DNA from 2 places in the Eubacterium sp. AF17-7 genome. Region 1 is predicted to be linked to the other one. Evidence: riboswitches for the same ligand, from Rfam matches in the RefSeq annotation. Region 1 holds a riboswitch; the other holds the start of a gene.
The links. A riboswitch is a leader RNA that binds a small molecule or an ion and turns the genes downstream of it on or off. The one in region 1 is predicted to bind FMN.
Positions count from the first base shown of each region.

Region 1 (8,646 bases):
GGAGTTCCTGAGAATGAAGAAATTCAGCATAAGTCATTAAGCAAAACAATCGAAAGAGCTCAGAAGAAGATTGAAGGAAATAACTTTGGTATTAGAAAGAACTTATTAGAATTTGATAAAGTAAATAATGAACAGCGAGAAATTATTTACTCAGAAAGAGAAAAAGTTCTTAACGGCGATAATATGAGAGATGCCATTGTTAAGATGATTACAGATGTAGTTGAAAATGAAGTTGATACTTACATTGGAGATAATCAGCCATCATCTGAATGGGATCTTGCTGGATTGAATCAGAGTATTCTTGAAATTATGCCAATAAAGCTTTTATTGACAAAGGATGAAATCCTTAATTTATCAAAGGCTGAATTTAAGCAGACACTTAAGGCGGCAGCAGTTAAATTATATGAAGATAAAGAAGCAGAATTCCCTGAACCCGAACAGATAAGAGAAATTGAAAGAATTGTTCTTCTAAAGGTTATTGATAGAAAATGGATGGATCATATCGATGATATGGATCAGTTAAAACAGGGAATAGGCCTTATGGCTTATGGACAGAAAGATCCTGTTGTAGAATATAAGATGCAGGGTTACGAAATGTTTGAAAATATGATTCTTAATATCAGATTTGAAACAATAAAAATGTTAATGCATCTTCAGGTAGAACAAAAAGTTGAGCGAGAAGAAGTTGCTCAGGTTACCGGAACAAATAAGGATGATGAAGGAGTTAAAAAGCCAAAGCACAGAGATGTTGCTAAGGTATATCCAAATGATCCTTGTCCATGTGGATCTGGTAAGAAATATAAACATTGCTGTGGAAGAACACATTAAGAGGAAGAGGACAGGACAATACCTGTCCTTTCCTAGTGTTAACAGAAAGTAAAGCAATAAATTGAAACAGTAAATTATATCTGTTAAAAATATAGGAGAAAAAAATGAACGAAGTTCATTTTTTCCTATAAATGTTTCCAACGAATAGCCACTGACCGAAGGGAGGGGGCAATACATATTATAGGAGAGAGTGATGATAGAATTAGATGAAATAAAATATCGATTGACTCCATATGAAAAAGAATTAGACGAAATAAAAGATGCTTTGGATTTGCAAAATAAAGAAGAAAGAATCATTGAGCTAGAAAGAACAATGGAAGCTCCGGACTTTTGGGATGATATGGACAAAGCACAAAAATATATGAAAGAGCTCAAAAATTTAAAGGATTCAATAGAAACATATAATAATTTAAAGAGTTTGTATGATGACATTTTAGTCTTAATAGAAATGGGAGAAGAGAGTGAAGATGCAGAAATTGCTGAAGAGGCGAAAAGTTCAATGGATGAATTTGCTTCTAAAGTGGATGAAGTAAAGATAAAAACTCTTTTGTCAGGTGAATATGATAAATATAATGCAATATTAAAGTTAAATGCAGGGGCAGGTGGAACAGAATCCTGTGATTGGACAAGTATGTTGTATAGAATGTATACGCGTTGGGCTGAAAGTAAAGGATTTACAACTCAGGTTTTAGATTTTCTAGAGGGTGAAGAAGCGGGAATAAAATCCATAACTGTGCAGATTAATGGAGAAAATGCATATGGGTATTTAAAATCAGAGAGAGGTGTTCATAGACTTGTAAGAATATCTCCTTTTAATGCAGCAGGAAAAAGACAGACTTCATTTGCTTCATGTGATGTAATGCCTGATATAGAAGAAGACTTAGATGTTGAAATTAATGATGATGATATCAGAATAGATACATATCGTTCAAGTGGAGCAGGTGGACAGCACATTAACAAAACCTCATCGGCAATAAGAATTACTCATTTACCAACAGGCATAGTAGTTCAATGTCAGAATGAACGTTCACAGTTGCAAAATAAAGATAAAGCAATGAAAATGCTCAAAGCTAAATTGTATCTTTTAAAACAGCAGGAAGAACAGGAAAAGAAATCAGGAATCAGAGGAGAAATAAAAGAAATAGGCTGGGGAAGTCAGATAAGATCATATGTAATGCAACCGTATACTATGGTAAAAGACCATAGGACAAATGAAGAAACAGGGAATGTAAGTAGTGTTTTAGATGGCAATATAGACCAGTTTATAAATGCATATTTAAAGCAAAATAGTATACAGGGAAAATAAATTAGTATGCAAAGTAACGAAAAATAAGTTGCAGTATAAAATTAACTATGTTAAAATTTTGAAAGTGTATACATAAATTTGTTATGCAAATAAGCAATGATAATGAAACAAGCGAGGAAGAGATAATGATTAATGTAGCAATTTTAGGATACGGAACAGTAGGCTCCGGAGTGTTTGAAATTTTAGATACAAACAAAAAATTGATTGGGGAAAAAGCAGGACAGGAGATAAACGTAAAATATGTTTTAGACCTTAGAGATTTCCCTGGTGACCCATGTGAATCAGTATTGGTTCATGATTTTAATACTATTTTGGAAGATGATGAAGTTGAAATTGTTATTGAAGTTATGGGCGGATTAAAACCAGCTTACGATTTTGTGAAAAAATCACTTTTAGCAGGCAAGAGTGTTTGTACATCAAATAAAGAATTAGTAGCTAAATATGGCGCAGAGTTAATTCAGATTGCAAAAGACCACAACAGAAACTTCTTGTTTGAAGCAAGTGTTGGAGGTGGAATACCTATTATAAGACCATTAAATCAGCATATTACAGCAGATGAAATTTGTGAGATTGCAGGTATCTTAAATGGAACTACAAATTATATCCTTACAAAAATGGATAAAGAAGGTGCAGATTTCCAGACAGTATTAGCACAGGCACAGGAATTAGGATATGCAGAACGTAATCCGTCAGCAGATATAGAAGGATTTGACGCAGTTAGAAAGATAGCAATATTAGCATCACTTGCTTATGGCAAATCAGTTGATTTTGAAGATGTATATACAGAAGGAATAACAAATATTACAGATATAGATTTTAAATATGCGGCAGCTATGGGAAAATCTATAAAGTTATTAGGAAAATGTAAAAAAGAGGCAAACGGAATAGTTGCATCTGTAACACCAAGATTATTATCACCAAGTCATCCATTGTTTAACGTTGAAGGCGTTGTAAATGGAATCTTAGTAAGAGGAAACATGGTTGGTGATTTAGTATTTATCGGTAGTGGCGCAGGAAAACTTCCAACAGCAAGTGCAGTTGTATCAGACGTTGTAGATGCTGTAAGACATTTGAATATTCCTGTGACAGTTATATGGGATAAAGAAAAGTTAGAATTATTAGAATTTGGCAAATCAAGAAAGTCTTTCTTTGTTCGTGTTGAAGGTGATGAAAAAGATAAGATTGAAGAAGCGTTTGAAAATGTAACATACATAGATGCAGGAATTGAAAATGAAATTGGTTTTGTTACAAGACCGATGTCAGAAGATGAATTTAAGGCTGCATCAGAAAAATTAGAGAATATTATTACAAGAATAAGAATTGAAGAATAATATTAAGGGATATTAAATTAAGTTAAATTTGCATTAACAGATTAATGTTTATGTAAATAATAATTGATAGCAATTTATAATAAAAAAACATATATAATATAAAGGCCGTAATTCGGTGTGAGAGGATTGAAAGAAAATGGAAGAAACAAAGGTTGTTAAATTTGGTGGAAGTTCACTTGCTGATGCAAAACAGTTTAAAAAGGTTGCAGACATAATATTGTCTGATCCGGAAAGAAGATTTGTAGTTGCATCTGCACCTGGAAAAAGATTTATTGAAGATGTTAAAGTTACAGATATGTTATATAAGTGCTATGAATTAGCATCTGAAAGCGAAAATTTTGACGAATATTTTCAGATGATTAAAGACAGATATAACAATATTATTGCAGACTTAGGATTAAAAGATTTTAGCCTTGATGAAGATTTTGAGATAATTAAAGGCGCATTTGCTCATATGGCAGGCCGTGATTACGCTGCAAGCCGTGGAGAATATCTCAACAGTAAAGTATTAGCAAAATATTTAGGATTTGATTTTATCGATGCAGGAAAATATATCTTCTTTGATGATCAGGGTAATTTTGACTGGACTAAGACAGAAGCAAAATTGGCACCAAAGCTTGCTAAGACAAACAAGGCAGTAATACCTGGATTTTATGGATCTATGCCAAATGGAACAATAAAGACATTTTCAAGAGGTGGTTCTGATGTAACAGGATCAATAGTTGCTAGAGCAACTAAAGCTAAATTATACGAAAACTGGACAGATGTTAGCGGATGTCTTATTTGTGATCCTAGAATAGTTAATAATCCGGAACCTATCAAGACTATCACATATAGAGAATTACGTGAATTAGCATATATGGGAGCAACAGTATTGCATGAAGATGCTATATTCCCTGTTAGAGCAGCAGGTATTCCTGTAAACATCAAAAATACAAATCAGCCGGAAGATAGAGGAACAATGATTGTTTCTGAGTCAGCTGAACATTGCGATCATATTATTACGGGTATTGCAGGTAAGAAAGGCATGTCTGTAATTAATATAGAAAAAGATAAGATGAATAGCGAAATCGGATTTGGTAAAAATGTATTACGTGCATTAGAAAAGAGTAATGTAAGTTTTGAACATATGCCATCAGGTGTAGATACAATGAGCGTTGTAATTGCAACTGAAGCATTAGCAGGCAAGGAAACAGCTATTATTGACGAGATTAAGAGCAGAGTACATCCTGATCAGATTTATATCGAAAGCAATCTTGCACTTATAGCAGTAGTTGGTAGAGGAATGAAGAGTGCAAGAGGAACTGCAGCAATTTTATTCTCAGCATTAGCTGATGCAAGAGTAAATATTAAGATGATTGACCAGGGTTCTTCAGAACTTAACATTATCGTTGGTGTTGAAGAAGAAGATTTTGAAGTAGCAATAAAGGCAATCTACAAGAGATTCATTGGCATTAACCAGTAAATAGAGTATATGATGCGGAATAAAACCGTGTTAATAATATTTTTAACCGTATATTAAATATAATTCTTCAGGGCAGGGTGAAATTCCCTACCGGCTGTATTTATGCAATGCATATAAGCCAGCGAGCCGAAAGGCATGATATGGTGTGATTCCATAGCCGACAGTAAAGTCTGGATGAGAGAAGTAATAAGATTAATAATTATGATATTAATAATCTCATGAAAAGCACCTGAACCAGGTGCTTTTTTTCTTTGCTCTGTATAAATAATATATTAATTTTCAGAAAGGAAGTAAAATTAAATGAAAAAATTATTTACAACAAAAAATTTAGCGTTGATGGCTATTTTCGCGGCTATTGCTGCAATACTCATGGTCCTTATAGAAATTCCGGTAGTGTTTATAGCGCCGTCTTTTTATAAGCTTGATTTTAGTGAGATACCTATTTTGATAGGAACATTTATTATGGGACCTGTATCAGGAATAATTATGGAAGCTATAAAGATTGTGCTTAAAATATTACTTAAAGGGACAACAACAGGTTATGTTGGAGAATTGGCAAATTTTTGCATAGGATGTTGCCTTGTTGTTCCGGCGGGAATAATATATAAATTTAAGAAATCTAAAAAGGGAGCATTCATAGGGATAGTAGTTGGTATTGTGTTAATGGCAGTTGCAGGCGCAATTCTTAATTATTATGTAATGCTACCGTTTTATGAAAAGTTTATGCCGTTAGAAGCAATTATAGAAGAAGGAGCAAAAGTAAATCCGATAATTAAAGATAAATGGAGCTTTGTTTGGGTTGCAGTAGCACCATTTAATGTATTTAAAGGAATAATAGTTGGAATTGTAACAGGAATATTATATAAGAAAATAAGCACATTTATAAAAAAACTCTAGAAATAAATAAATTGAAATGTAAAAAGATATTGTTTATAATTATGTGGTGATTATAAACAATATCTTTTTGTTTTGACAAATATTTGCTGTTTGTTATGCAAATGTTTTTGTTGTGTAGGAAAAGCTCATATGGGCTTAGACCTTTTGACTCTGGCATTACAATATGTTTTGCCATAAAAGAAAAGAGGAATAAAATTTATGATATATGAAACAAATTCGCCTGATGAAACTTTTGAGATTGGGAGAAAGTTAGGACAATCTGCGAAAGCAGGACAAATAATTTGCCTAAATGGTGATTTAGGTGTTGGAAAGACTGTTTTTACACAGGGATTTGCAAGCGGACTTGGCATAAAAGAATGCGTAAATAGTCCAACTTTTACAATTGTACAAATATATGAAGAAGGCAGGATTCCGTTGTATCATTTTGATGTATATAGAATTGGTGACCCTGAGGAAATGTATGAATTAGGATATGAGGATTATTTCTTTGGAGAAGGAGTATGTCTGATAGAATGGTCGAAACTCATAAGTGAACTGATTCCTGACAATGCATCAACAGTTTTGATAGAAAAGAATTTAGAAAAAGGATTAGATTATAGAAAGATAACGGTGGAATAAAGATGAGAATATTAGCAATAGACAGTTCTTCCTTAGTGGCATCAGTTGCAGTAGTAACAGATGATATATTAACGGCAGAATATACAATAAATTTTAAAAAGACACATTCACAGACATTGTTGCCAATGATAGATGAAATTAGCAAAATGATAGAATTGGACATGGAAACTATAGACGCTATAGCAATAACAGGAGGACCGGGTTCGTTTACCGGACTACGTATAGGAAGCGCTACAGCAAAAGGATTTGGATTAGCACTTAATAAGCCGATAATAAATGTACCGACAATTGATGCTATGGCATATAATTTTTATTCCAGCAATTATATTATTTGTCCGATTATGGATGCAAGACGTCAACAGGTATACACTGGAATATATTACTTTGAACAGACACATATGAAAATATTAAAAGAACAGTGCGCAATTTCTGTAGAGGATTTGATTGATGAGCTAGATAAGATAGGAAAAACAGTAATGTTCTTGGGAGATGGAGTGCCTGCATATAGAGAAATTATAGATGAAAAAATGAAAACTGAGCATTTATATGCCCCATGCCATATGAGCAGACAAAGAGCATCGTCACTTGCAGCTTTGGCACAAATATATTATAAAAATGGAAAAATTGAGGAGGCTAGTGAACATAGACCTGATTATTTGAGACTTTCACAGGCTGAAAGGGAAATGCTTGAAAAGCAAAAGAAGGAAGAAAAAATAAAACAGTTTTCATAATTTGGTTTTATAGAGATAAAGGATAAGGGTAATATGGTAAAAATAGAAAAGATGAGCGAAAAGCATATAGCCCAGGTAGCGGAGATTGAAGAGAGCATATTTTCTGTTCCGTGGTCACAAAAAGCATTTAAAGATTCGCTAGAATTAGATAATACTGCATTTTATGTCGCTATAGAGGAAGAAGGGGTTATAGGATATTGTGGCGTTTATAAGGTTATGAATTCCGCTGATATTACGAATGTAGCTGTAAAAAAAGATAAGAGAAAAAAAGGTGTGGCTAAGCAGTTGCTAAAAGAGGCTATTAAAGATGCTAAAAGTGAACAAATTAAGGAAATAATGCTTGAAGTTAGAGAAAGTAATGAAGCCGCAATATTTTTATATAAAAAAATTGGATTTCAAAGTATTACAAAACGAAAAAAATACTATAAACATCCGGTAGAAGATGCAATTATAATGCTATTAAAGATATAAATATACTTCTAGATAGTGGAATGCCAAAGGTTTCCACTATTTTTTTGTCGAAAAAAATAATATGATGATTGCATCAAAAGAAAGGATTAAAAATATGAAAAAGATGAATAGCAAAGGTAAATATGAAATTTTTTGTCATAAATGTGGAAAGAAAATGCAGATGACAAATGGAATAGTTACGGAAGGAATAATTAGATTACAGGGGAAATGGGGTTATTTTTCTAATAAGGATTTACAGATGCATACAATGGATTTATGTGAAGAATGTTATGATTCGATAACTACGTTATTTAAATATCCGGTTGACGTTACAGAATATATTTCAGTAGAGGATGATTACTATACGTTAGAACAGGTATAAAAAATTACATCCTTTTCATAAAAAAGTCTTTGTGCTATTATACAACATAGAGTTAACAAGAGTATTAAAAGAATTATTAAAAAAATTCTTTTATAGAAAGTGGAGAAATTTATGCTGGATGTATGTTTGTTAGGCACAGGAGGAATGATGCCGCTTCCAAGAAGATGGCTTACAGCTTTAATGTGCAGATATAATGGAAGTAATATATTGATAGACTGTGGAGAAGGCACACAGGTAGCTATTAAGCAAAAAGGCTGGTCGTTTAAACCTATAGATGTTATTTGCATAACACATTTTCACGCAGATCATATAAGTGGATTGCCGGGATTGTTGCTGACTATGGGAAATGCAGAAAGAACAGAACCGTTAACTATGATAGGACCAAGAGGTCTTGAAAAAGTTGTTAAGGCTTTGAGAATGATAGCTCAAGAATTGCCATTTGAAATTAATTTTATTGAATTAAGCGGCGACAGACAAATAATTGATATTGGAGAATACAAAATCAACGCGTTTAAGGTAAAGCATAATGTAACATGTTTTGGATATTCAATTGAAATAGACAGAAAAGGAAGATTTAATCCAGAAAAAGCAAAAGAACTTAATTTACCCGTTAAATGTTGGGGATTGCTCCAAAAAGG
Region 1 is NZ_QTWU01000013.1:2,745-11,390, reverse strand. It holds gene secA (preprotein translocase subunit SecA) at 1-828, shown strand, start outside; gene prfB (peptide chain release factor 2) at 1,022-2,134, shown strand; gene DWW96_RS10590 (homoserine dehydrogenase) at 2,260-3,465, shown strand; gene DWW96_RS10585 (aspartate kinase) at 3,602-4,930, shown strand; FMN riboswitch at 4,990-5,120, shown strand; gene DWW96_RS10580 (ECF transporter S component) at 5,231-5,827, shown strand; gene tsaE (tRNA (adenosine(37)-N6)-threonylcarbamoyltransferase complex ATPase subunit type 1 TsaE) at 6,026-6,445, shown strand; gene tsaB (tRNA (adenosine(37)-N6)-threonylcarbamoyltransferase complex dimerization subunit type 1 TsaB) at 6,448-7,176, shown strand; gene rimI (ribosomal protein S18-alanine N-acetyltransferase) at 7,228-7,647, shown strand; gene DWW96_RS10560 (hypothetical protein) at 7,742-8,008, shown strand; gene DWW96_RS10555 (ribonuclease Z) at 8,120-8,646, shown strand, end outside.

Region 2 (8,646 bases), on a different contig from region 1:
GCATTTGTGGCCGTCGGTTCAAAGCTTTGGTGCATAGCCTGACTTGAAACTGTAAGTTACAAAGTCAGGCTGTGTGCTAAAACTTTAGAACCGCTACGAGCGACAAGCAGCGCGAGCGTTATTTCGTTAAATTTAAGAAATCGGGTTCAGCAAATAATCTTAGTAAGTTGTCATATGTGCCATTCTTAACTGCTTTGTTCTCAAATAATATTCATCATATTTTTGTGCTTCTATCTGTATCGGAACTCTTTCAACTATTTCTATTCCATATCCTGACAAGCCTGTAATTTTTGCCGGATTATTTGTCATAATTCTTAGTTTTTTTGCTCCAAGGTCTGCCAAAATCTGTGCTCCCATTCCATAGCTTCTCATATCTGCCGGAAATCCTAGTTTTAGATTTGCATCTACTGTATCTAGTCCCTGTTCCTGAAGCTCATATGCCTTAAGTTTATTTATTAATCCTATTCCTCTTCCTTCCTGTCTTAAGTAAAGTATTATTCCTCTTCCCTCTTTTGCAACCATCTCCATTGCTTTCTCAAGCTGTTGTCCACAATCGCATCTTTTAGAACCAAATACATCTCCTGTAAGACATTCCGAATGTACTCTGCAAAGAACAGGCTCTCCATTTCCTACATCTCCCATAGTTAATGCAACATGATGTTCCCCTGTTGTTTTATTTTGATAACCCACGATATTAAAATTTCCATATTTCGTTGGCATCTTTGCAACTGCTTCTCTTTTTACTGAACTGTCTCTTTCCATTCTGTATTTAACCAAATCAGCAATTGTAATTACCGTAAGATTATGTTCCTGTGCAAATTCAAGAAGTTCTGTTGTTCTCATCATTGTTCCATCTTCTCTCATTATTTCACAGCATAATCCACAAGGTTTAAGTCCTGCTAATTTTACAATGTCAACTGTAGCTTCTGTATGACCTGTTCTTTCTAATACTCCTGCTTTTTTTGCTTTAAGTGGAAACATATGGCCCGGTCTTCTAAAATCTTCAGGTTTTGCATTATCATCTACAATTGCTCTTGCCGTAATACCTCTTTCAACCGCTGATATTCCTGTCGTGGTTGATACATGGTCAATCGAAACGGTAAACGCTGTACAATGATTATCAGTATTTACTTTTACCATTTGTTCCAAATCAAGTTTTTCACAAAGTTCTTCTTCCATAGGCATGCAAATAAGTCCTTTTGCATAACTTGCCATAAAATTTACATTTTCAGTTGTTGCAAATTCTGCTGCACATACCAAATCCCCCTCATTTTCTCTATCAGGATCATCTATTACTAAAATAACTTTTCCTTCTTTTATATCCTTAATTGCTTCTTCTATTGTTCCTATTGTTTTACTCATTTTATATTCCTTCTTTCTTTAAAATCCATTTTCTATCAAATAGCTTTCTGTAATTTTTGACTTCTTTTGCTCATTATTGTTAGAAAAATTCAATAACTTTTCTACATATTTTCCTATAATGTCACACTCAAGATTTACTGTATCTCCAACATTTCTGTATTTTAAATTTGTGCTTATCCTTGTGTGTGGTATTGTGGATACTTTAAATCCTTTTTTATCAACATAAGCGACTGTAAGACTTATTCCATCAATTGATATTGATCCTTTTTCAACCACATATTTTATAATTTCATTATCTGTCAAAATTTCATACCATACTGCATTTTTATCTTCACGTATACTTCCTATTATCCCGGTTCCATCTATATGACCACTAACGATGTGTCCTCCAAATCGTCCATCTGCTGCCATAGCTCTTTCAAGATTTACACATGTACCTTTTTTGCTTCCATTTAAACCGGTTCTTTTTAACGTTTCTGACATCACATCCGCTTCAAATCCATTTTTCCACATTTTTGTGACTGTAAGGCAAATGCCGTTAACTGCTATGCTGTCTCCAACTACTGTTTTTTCTAAAACCTTTTCACATTTAATTCCAATCTGATATTTCTCACTATTGCTGTTAACGTATTCTATCTGACCGGTTTCCTCTATAATTCCTGTAAACATTGACTACCTCTTTTCAAATATCCGGTTAACATAATATCGTTTCCTAATTTTTGAATTTCCATATTTTCTATGTTGTAAGCTTCCATCATTTTTTCTACGCCTTTTCCTTCAATTGGTGATTTAGCATCAGCTCCACCTACAATTTTAGGTGCTATAAAACAACAGATTTTATTTACAATATTTTCTTTTAATGCCTGCGCGTTAAGTGTTCCACCACCTTCAAGCAATATGCTGTCAATTCCTTTCTCCCCTAATATTTTCATAAGATCGGATAAAACAACTCTTCCTTTCCTTTTCTGCCTTACGACTTCAACCCCACATTCTTCTAAATATTTTTGTTTATCTGTATCAGCCTCATTTGTGCAAACAACTATTGTTTGTATCTTATTAGCAGTATTAACAATATTACTTTCAAATGGTATTTTTAAATTTGAATCACATATAATTCTTATTGGATTAACATTTTCTTCTATTCTGCAATTTAACATTGGATTATCTTCTAATACAGTATTAATTCCAACCATTATTCCCATATACTTTTTTCGCATATTTTGAACGGTTTCTCTTGCCTTTTCACCTGTAACCCATTTTGAATCACCATTTTCACACGCTATTTTTCCATCCATCGTCATCGCATATTTCATTACAACATAAGGTGTTTTATTTGTAATATAATGAAAAAATACTTCGTTTAACTTGTCACATTCATCTTTTAAAATTCCACACTTAACTTCAATTCCGTGTTCTTTTAAAATCTTCACGCCCTTTCCTTCTACAAGTTTATTAGGATCCATACTCCCCACATAAACTTTTTTTATCTTTTTTTCTATAATAATTTCCGTACATGGTGGTGTTTTTCCATAATGACAACACGGTTCAAGCGTTACATAAAGTTCTGCTCCTGTTGTATCTTCTTTGCAATTTGTAAGTGCATTTCGTTCTGCGTGAAATCCACCTATTTTTTTGTGATAACCCTCCGCAATAATTTTGTCATTCTTAACCACAACACATCCTACAATAGGATTTGGATTTGTATAACCTATACCTTTTTTTGCTAATTCAATTGCTCTTTTCATGTATTTTGGGTTCAAAAAAAAGCCTCCTTTCATTCAAAGGGGCTTTCGCACAAATACAAAATGTCTATTAATCTATTCATCGCTAATTCCTATTCGCGTATGGTTTTTAGCAAATTATCATCAGTTGTATTTATATAATTAATTGTTGTGTAAATCATACAAACATCTAACCGGATAACCATCTATAATCAGATTAAATCCTTATTACTGATGAAGATTAATTACATCATCTATTCTTCTCCCATCCAGACTATACTGTCGGTTTTGGATTCTCACCAAATCAGCTGCTTTCGCAGGTCACGGACTCGTGCATCTTTACGCTCTGTACACTTACCGTCGGTTGGGAATTTATGCGTTATGCATATCACCCTGCCCCGAAGAATTTCTATTTAATTTCTGCTTAAAGTATAGTCACCTGTTTTTTATTTGTCAACAAAATTTCCAACAAACTATTTTTATTAAATATTTTTTTAATTTATATTTGCTAAATTTTTTGGGCATAAAAAGCCTCTAAAATAACAGATTTTTGTATATAATCTGCACATTTTAGAGGTCTTTATAATTAATTTTTATAATTTGCAAATATTCTTAAAACTTTATTATTTTACTTTTATACTATGCTCTGCTGTTTTATCACTATTAAGTTTGCTATTTGAATATATTGCCTGTATTTTGTAAGAATAAGTTTTATTTTTCTTAATATTTTTATCTATGTATTTTGCCTGAGTAGTTGTTGCGACTCTTTTAAATACCTTTTTGCCTTCCATTTTACGGAATACATAATATTTAGTGGCATTTTTATTTTTACTCCATTTTACATTTACACGATATACTTTCTTTTTCTTAACTTTTTTTACCTTTTTTGTCAGCTTAACATTACCTGGTGTCTTTAACTTTACACGCACATAACGTTCTGACTTAATTCCGCTTGTAGTTACAGCAGTTATTTTTGCTATGCCTACTTTTTTGGCCTGTATATTTCCCTGTGCATCAACAGAAACTATATCCGGATAATTACTCTTCCATGTAATTGTATCTGTTGTATCATCAGGTGCTATCGTAGTAGTATATTTTCCTACATATCCCTTTACAACTTTTAAAATCTTGCTTTCATTAATGTTAAAAGCTGTTGATGGCTGTTTTACATCAATTGTTGAATAGCATATTAAACCGCTGTCTGTTGTTGACATTACCTGATATTTTCCGGCCTTTAATGCAGTAAATTCACCTGTAATTCTGTTGATTGAAATACTGTTTGCATCAACAGCATCCCACATTATTTTATTTGTATATGTTGGTGTAGTATCTTTCTTATCAGTAACTGTTGTCTCTTTTTCATCTGAGGTTTTTGTTACATCTTCTGTTTTTTTAGTAGTATCTTCTGTAGTCTCTGATTCATCTGTCTGAGTTGATGTAAATGTTGCTGTCAATTTAGAATTTTGTCCCTTACTTACGGTTGTATAATAACTATCTACTTTTAATCTGCTGTCTGCAATTTTCTGCATTATAAGGGCATTTTCCATTGAAACTTTTGATATTAAATTATCTTTATCATATTCACTATTTGGTAAATATTTATTTCCATATGGACTTCTGTCAAATATTGTATTGTAAATAGTACATGCTGCCAAATAACTTCCTGTTACTGATGGATGAAGATTATCTGTTTTATACATTGTAATTTTAGGATAATCCTGCATTACTCTCATGAAGTTAGTTCCTGATGCTGCAACAAGTCCATCATATTCATCAGATATTTTAAAGTTATTTCTTGTTAAAATCTGTTCAATCTGAAAGTCGCTCAAAAATAATGACATTGAATTAACTTTAAAAGTACTTCCAATATTATTTGGCTGTGTTGCATATATAACCATTTTTGCTCCGGCATTATGTATTAAAGTATATAGAGTATTAACTGCTACTTCTGCCTCTTCTTCTTTTTCTACTAAAACTGCCCTGTTTTCCTGTAATACTACATAATCCCATGTATTATTTGTTAATGCCTGATAAACCTGACTTCCATACATGTTAGTCTTATCTGCAAACTGGCTAAGTTTATATCCTGCTGATGTAATAGATGTAACTTCACAATTTATTTTATCTGCATCACAAAGTCCTTTAAACATTTTTGGCATATCATTGTAATATGTATGACTGTTTCCTACAAACAATATTTTATATGTTTTCTGTGTAAATTGAACATCATCGGCGTATACGTTATTACTTACTGCCACAAAATATAACATCATAATTACACCGAACAATATTTTACTATATTTTCTAAATCTGGTTTTCATTTCGTTGCTCCTCGTCTAACATGTATTGCCTCTCTATCTAGTCGGCGACTAGTTATTGGAAACATTATTAAATATAAACTTCATTAATTTAGTTTCCATCTTAAGTTAATCTGTAAATATTTACGTTGTACTAAATGCCGGCCAATATTTTAACAATAATGAGCATACTATTGTCATTGCTATTATAATGATTACTGTCATTTTCCAACCCTCTTTAAGCATATACTTTGGCTGTAAACCATATCCAACAGGTATTGCTCTGATTGATGTTGGTAACATATAAGATAAATTTACTCCTACTGATGCAATGTAAACGTAAGGTATTGGATTTAAATTCATTCCCTTTACTATAGATATAACTATAGGTATTGCAACTGCTGCAGTTGCTGTATTTGATGTTACATCAGACATAAGTAAAGTTACTGTTATAATTACAAATACTGTTGTAACTCCACCTGTAAGTCCCATTCCTGAAACCAATTCACCAATTCTTTCTGCTGCACCTGATTCATTTATTAATGTTCCTACTGCAAGACCACCTGCAAAAATGTAAATCATTTCCCAAATAATTTTTGTCTGAACTGATTTCCAGAGCATAAGTCTTTCTCCATCAGAACGTGTTATTAAGAATGATAAAATTGCACAAATAATAAATACATATGCCGGTTTTAATCCCGGTAATAATGTCTGATAGAACTGTCTTGTGAATGCAAGTATTGTTGCTACTGCAAATAATCCAAGAGAAATCTTCTCTTCTATGCTCATTGGTGGGAATTTTTTATATTCATTTCTAAAATATTCTTTTGATCCACCAAGGCTTTCTGATTTTTTAACATCCCTAATCATGAAAACAATGTTAATAACAAGTAATGTAATCATAATTGGTAAGAAACGGATTACCCATGAAATATACATGTATTCTTTTCCTGTAAGCTGCTGTAAATAATCAACAGTTACAAGATTCATTGCTCCACCAAGTGGTGATGTCAATCCTCCAAGTCCTGCACCGTAAGCTATGTATAATAATAATTTTGAACCAATTCTACTATGTTCAATATCACCCTCACCTATGTACTTTAACATCGAAACTGCAATAGGTGTAATTGTTGCACATACTACTGCATTTGGTAAAATTGCAGATAATACTGTAGATAACATAAACCAGAAAATTAACTGAATTCTTAAGTTATCACCAATTAATCCAAGTAATGATGCTGCAATTCTTTTATCAAGTCCTGTTTCTTCCCAAGATACAGTCAATATTGATGCTCCAAGTAATAATAAAATTGTCTCAGATGCATAATTTGATATTACTGCAGACATATCGCACATAGTGACAATAGCGTTAATTGCTATTGGTAAAAATGCTGTTACTGCATAATCGATAGGCGCTGTTACCCACCAAAATGCCATCCATGCAACCGTTCCTATTGCTGCTCTTTCAGCTAAAGCCGGAAATGCACTCTCCGGTATTGCTAAACAACATAAAACAAATAATAACGGTCCTATTAATAAATAAATACGCTGTTTTGTCTTTGTCATTTTAATTCCTCATCTCAAAATACTCTTAAAATCACTGTGATTTTCTATTTATAAGTTACATTTCTTTTAATTTACGTTTAATTACTTTTCCATTAAAAGTTCTTGGGAGTTCATCTATTACCTGAACAACTTTTGGAACTCTTATCGCTTCTAATTTATCAGTCATAAATTTATGTAATGCTTTTTCATCATATTCATATCCTTCATTTATAACTATAAATAATTTAGGAGCTTCTCCTGTAATTTCATCAGGTATAGGAATACATGCACATTCTTTTATCATTTCGTTCTGTGCAACAACTTCTTCTATTTCTGAAGGTGCAATCTTAATTCCACCCATATTTATTACATCGCCTTTTCTTCCAAGTAAATATACAAATCCGTCTTCTCCCATATAACCTAAATCGTTTGTATATAAAGTACCTTCATCGTCTAAAACCTCTTTAGTAATTTCAGGTTCTTTTAAATAACCAGGCATGTTCATTGCACCCTTAAATGCAAGATTTCCCGGGTTTTCTGCTGATGCATTAACTATATTTCTATTGTCATCTACAAAAATTATATTTGCATTTACGTTTGGAATTCCAATACTTCCTTTTTTATCTCCGTATTTGCTAAATTCAAGACTAACAGTACAACCAGATTCTGTTGCGCCGTAAATATTAAATAATTTTGTATTTGGGAACATTTCTTTTAATGTTTCTTTTGCTTTTTCAGATAAAGGTGCTGAACCTAACTGTATATAATGAATCTGTTCGCTATATGTTCCAAATCTATCCTTTGCAAATTTCAATAACTGTTCAAGAATTGCAGGAGCAAATGTGAGTCCTGTTACATGGTATAAGTCCAATAATTTGAAGAAATCCTCAACAAATTTTACTCCGTCAGTCATTATAACTGTTCCACCTTTATAAAAAACGGAATATGTTCTTCTAAGTCCCATAGAATGATTTAACGGTGCTGTAACCATTTCAACATCATCTGAAGTTATTCCTATAGCTTCACTTACATTCTGCGCTATTGCTATATTGTTTTTGCAGATTATCTTAATTCCTTTTGACTTACCTGTAGTACCTGTAGTAAACAAAATTTCTGATAAATCATCTGATTTAGGCAATTCATACTTGTTTACATCACATTCAGTTTCATCATTCATTGCCTCTTTAAACATTTCCTTTAAACTAATGCATTCTGCAGAAGTATCCTTTAATTTCTTAGTATCAAGAAAATACTTTGTTTCTACAAAATTCATAATTTCAAGAATTCTGTCCTCTTTTACAGCTTTTTCTAATGGGCATGCAATCGCTCCAAGAAGCTGAATTGAAAATATTGAAAATAAATATTCAACCTTTTGTGCGCCTCTTAAAACTACAACGTCACCTTTTTTTACACCATTCTTTTCCAAATAAGCAGCTCCCTTATTTATCATTTTCCAAAACTGCCCGTATGTTGCCTTATTCTTTTTGTCTCCCACACATAATTTGCCGGGATTAATTTCTGAATTAGTTTTTATCGCTTCCAAAATTGAATTGTAACTCATGAAATCCTCCTAAAACTATCTCTTCAACATATGTTACTAAATTTATAGATGCCGGAGTTATAAGACTAAAATTATTCTGTATTTATACAAAATAATTATCATACCGTCTTTACTCCGGACATCATTATATTTTCAGATTAGAATTTACCATAGAAGAATG
Region 2 is NZ_QTWU01000020.1:10,618-19,263, reverse strand. It holds gene DWW96_RS12850 (bifunctional 3,4-dihydroxy-2-butanone-4-phosphate synthase/GTP cyclohydrolase II) at 160-1,362, opposite strand; gene ribE (riboflavin synthase) at 1,381-2,031, opposite strand; gene ribD (bifunctional diaminohydroxyphosphoribosylaminopyrimidine deaminase/5-amino-6-(5-phosphoribosylamino)uracil reductase RibD) at 2,013-3,140, opposite strand; FMN riboswitch at 3,337-3,493, opposite strand; gene DWW96_RS12835 (DUF4886 domain-containing protein) at 3,707-5,404, opposite strand; gene DWW96_RS12830 (SLC13 family permease) at 5,525-6,946, opposite strand; gene DWW96_RS12825 (class I adenylate-forming enzyme family protein) at 7,002-8,486, opposite strand; gene DWW96_RS12820 (MBOAT family O-acyltransferase) at 8,624-8,646, opposite strand, start outside.
Region 2: another riboswitch for FMN. It lies ahead of ribD (bifunctional diaminohydroxyphosphoribosylaminopyrimidine deaminase/5-amino-6-(5-phosphoribosylamino)uracil reductase RibD); the one in region 1 lies ahead of DWW96_RS10580 (ECF transporter S component).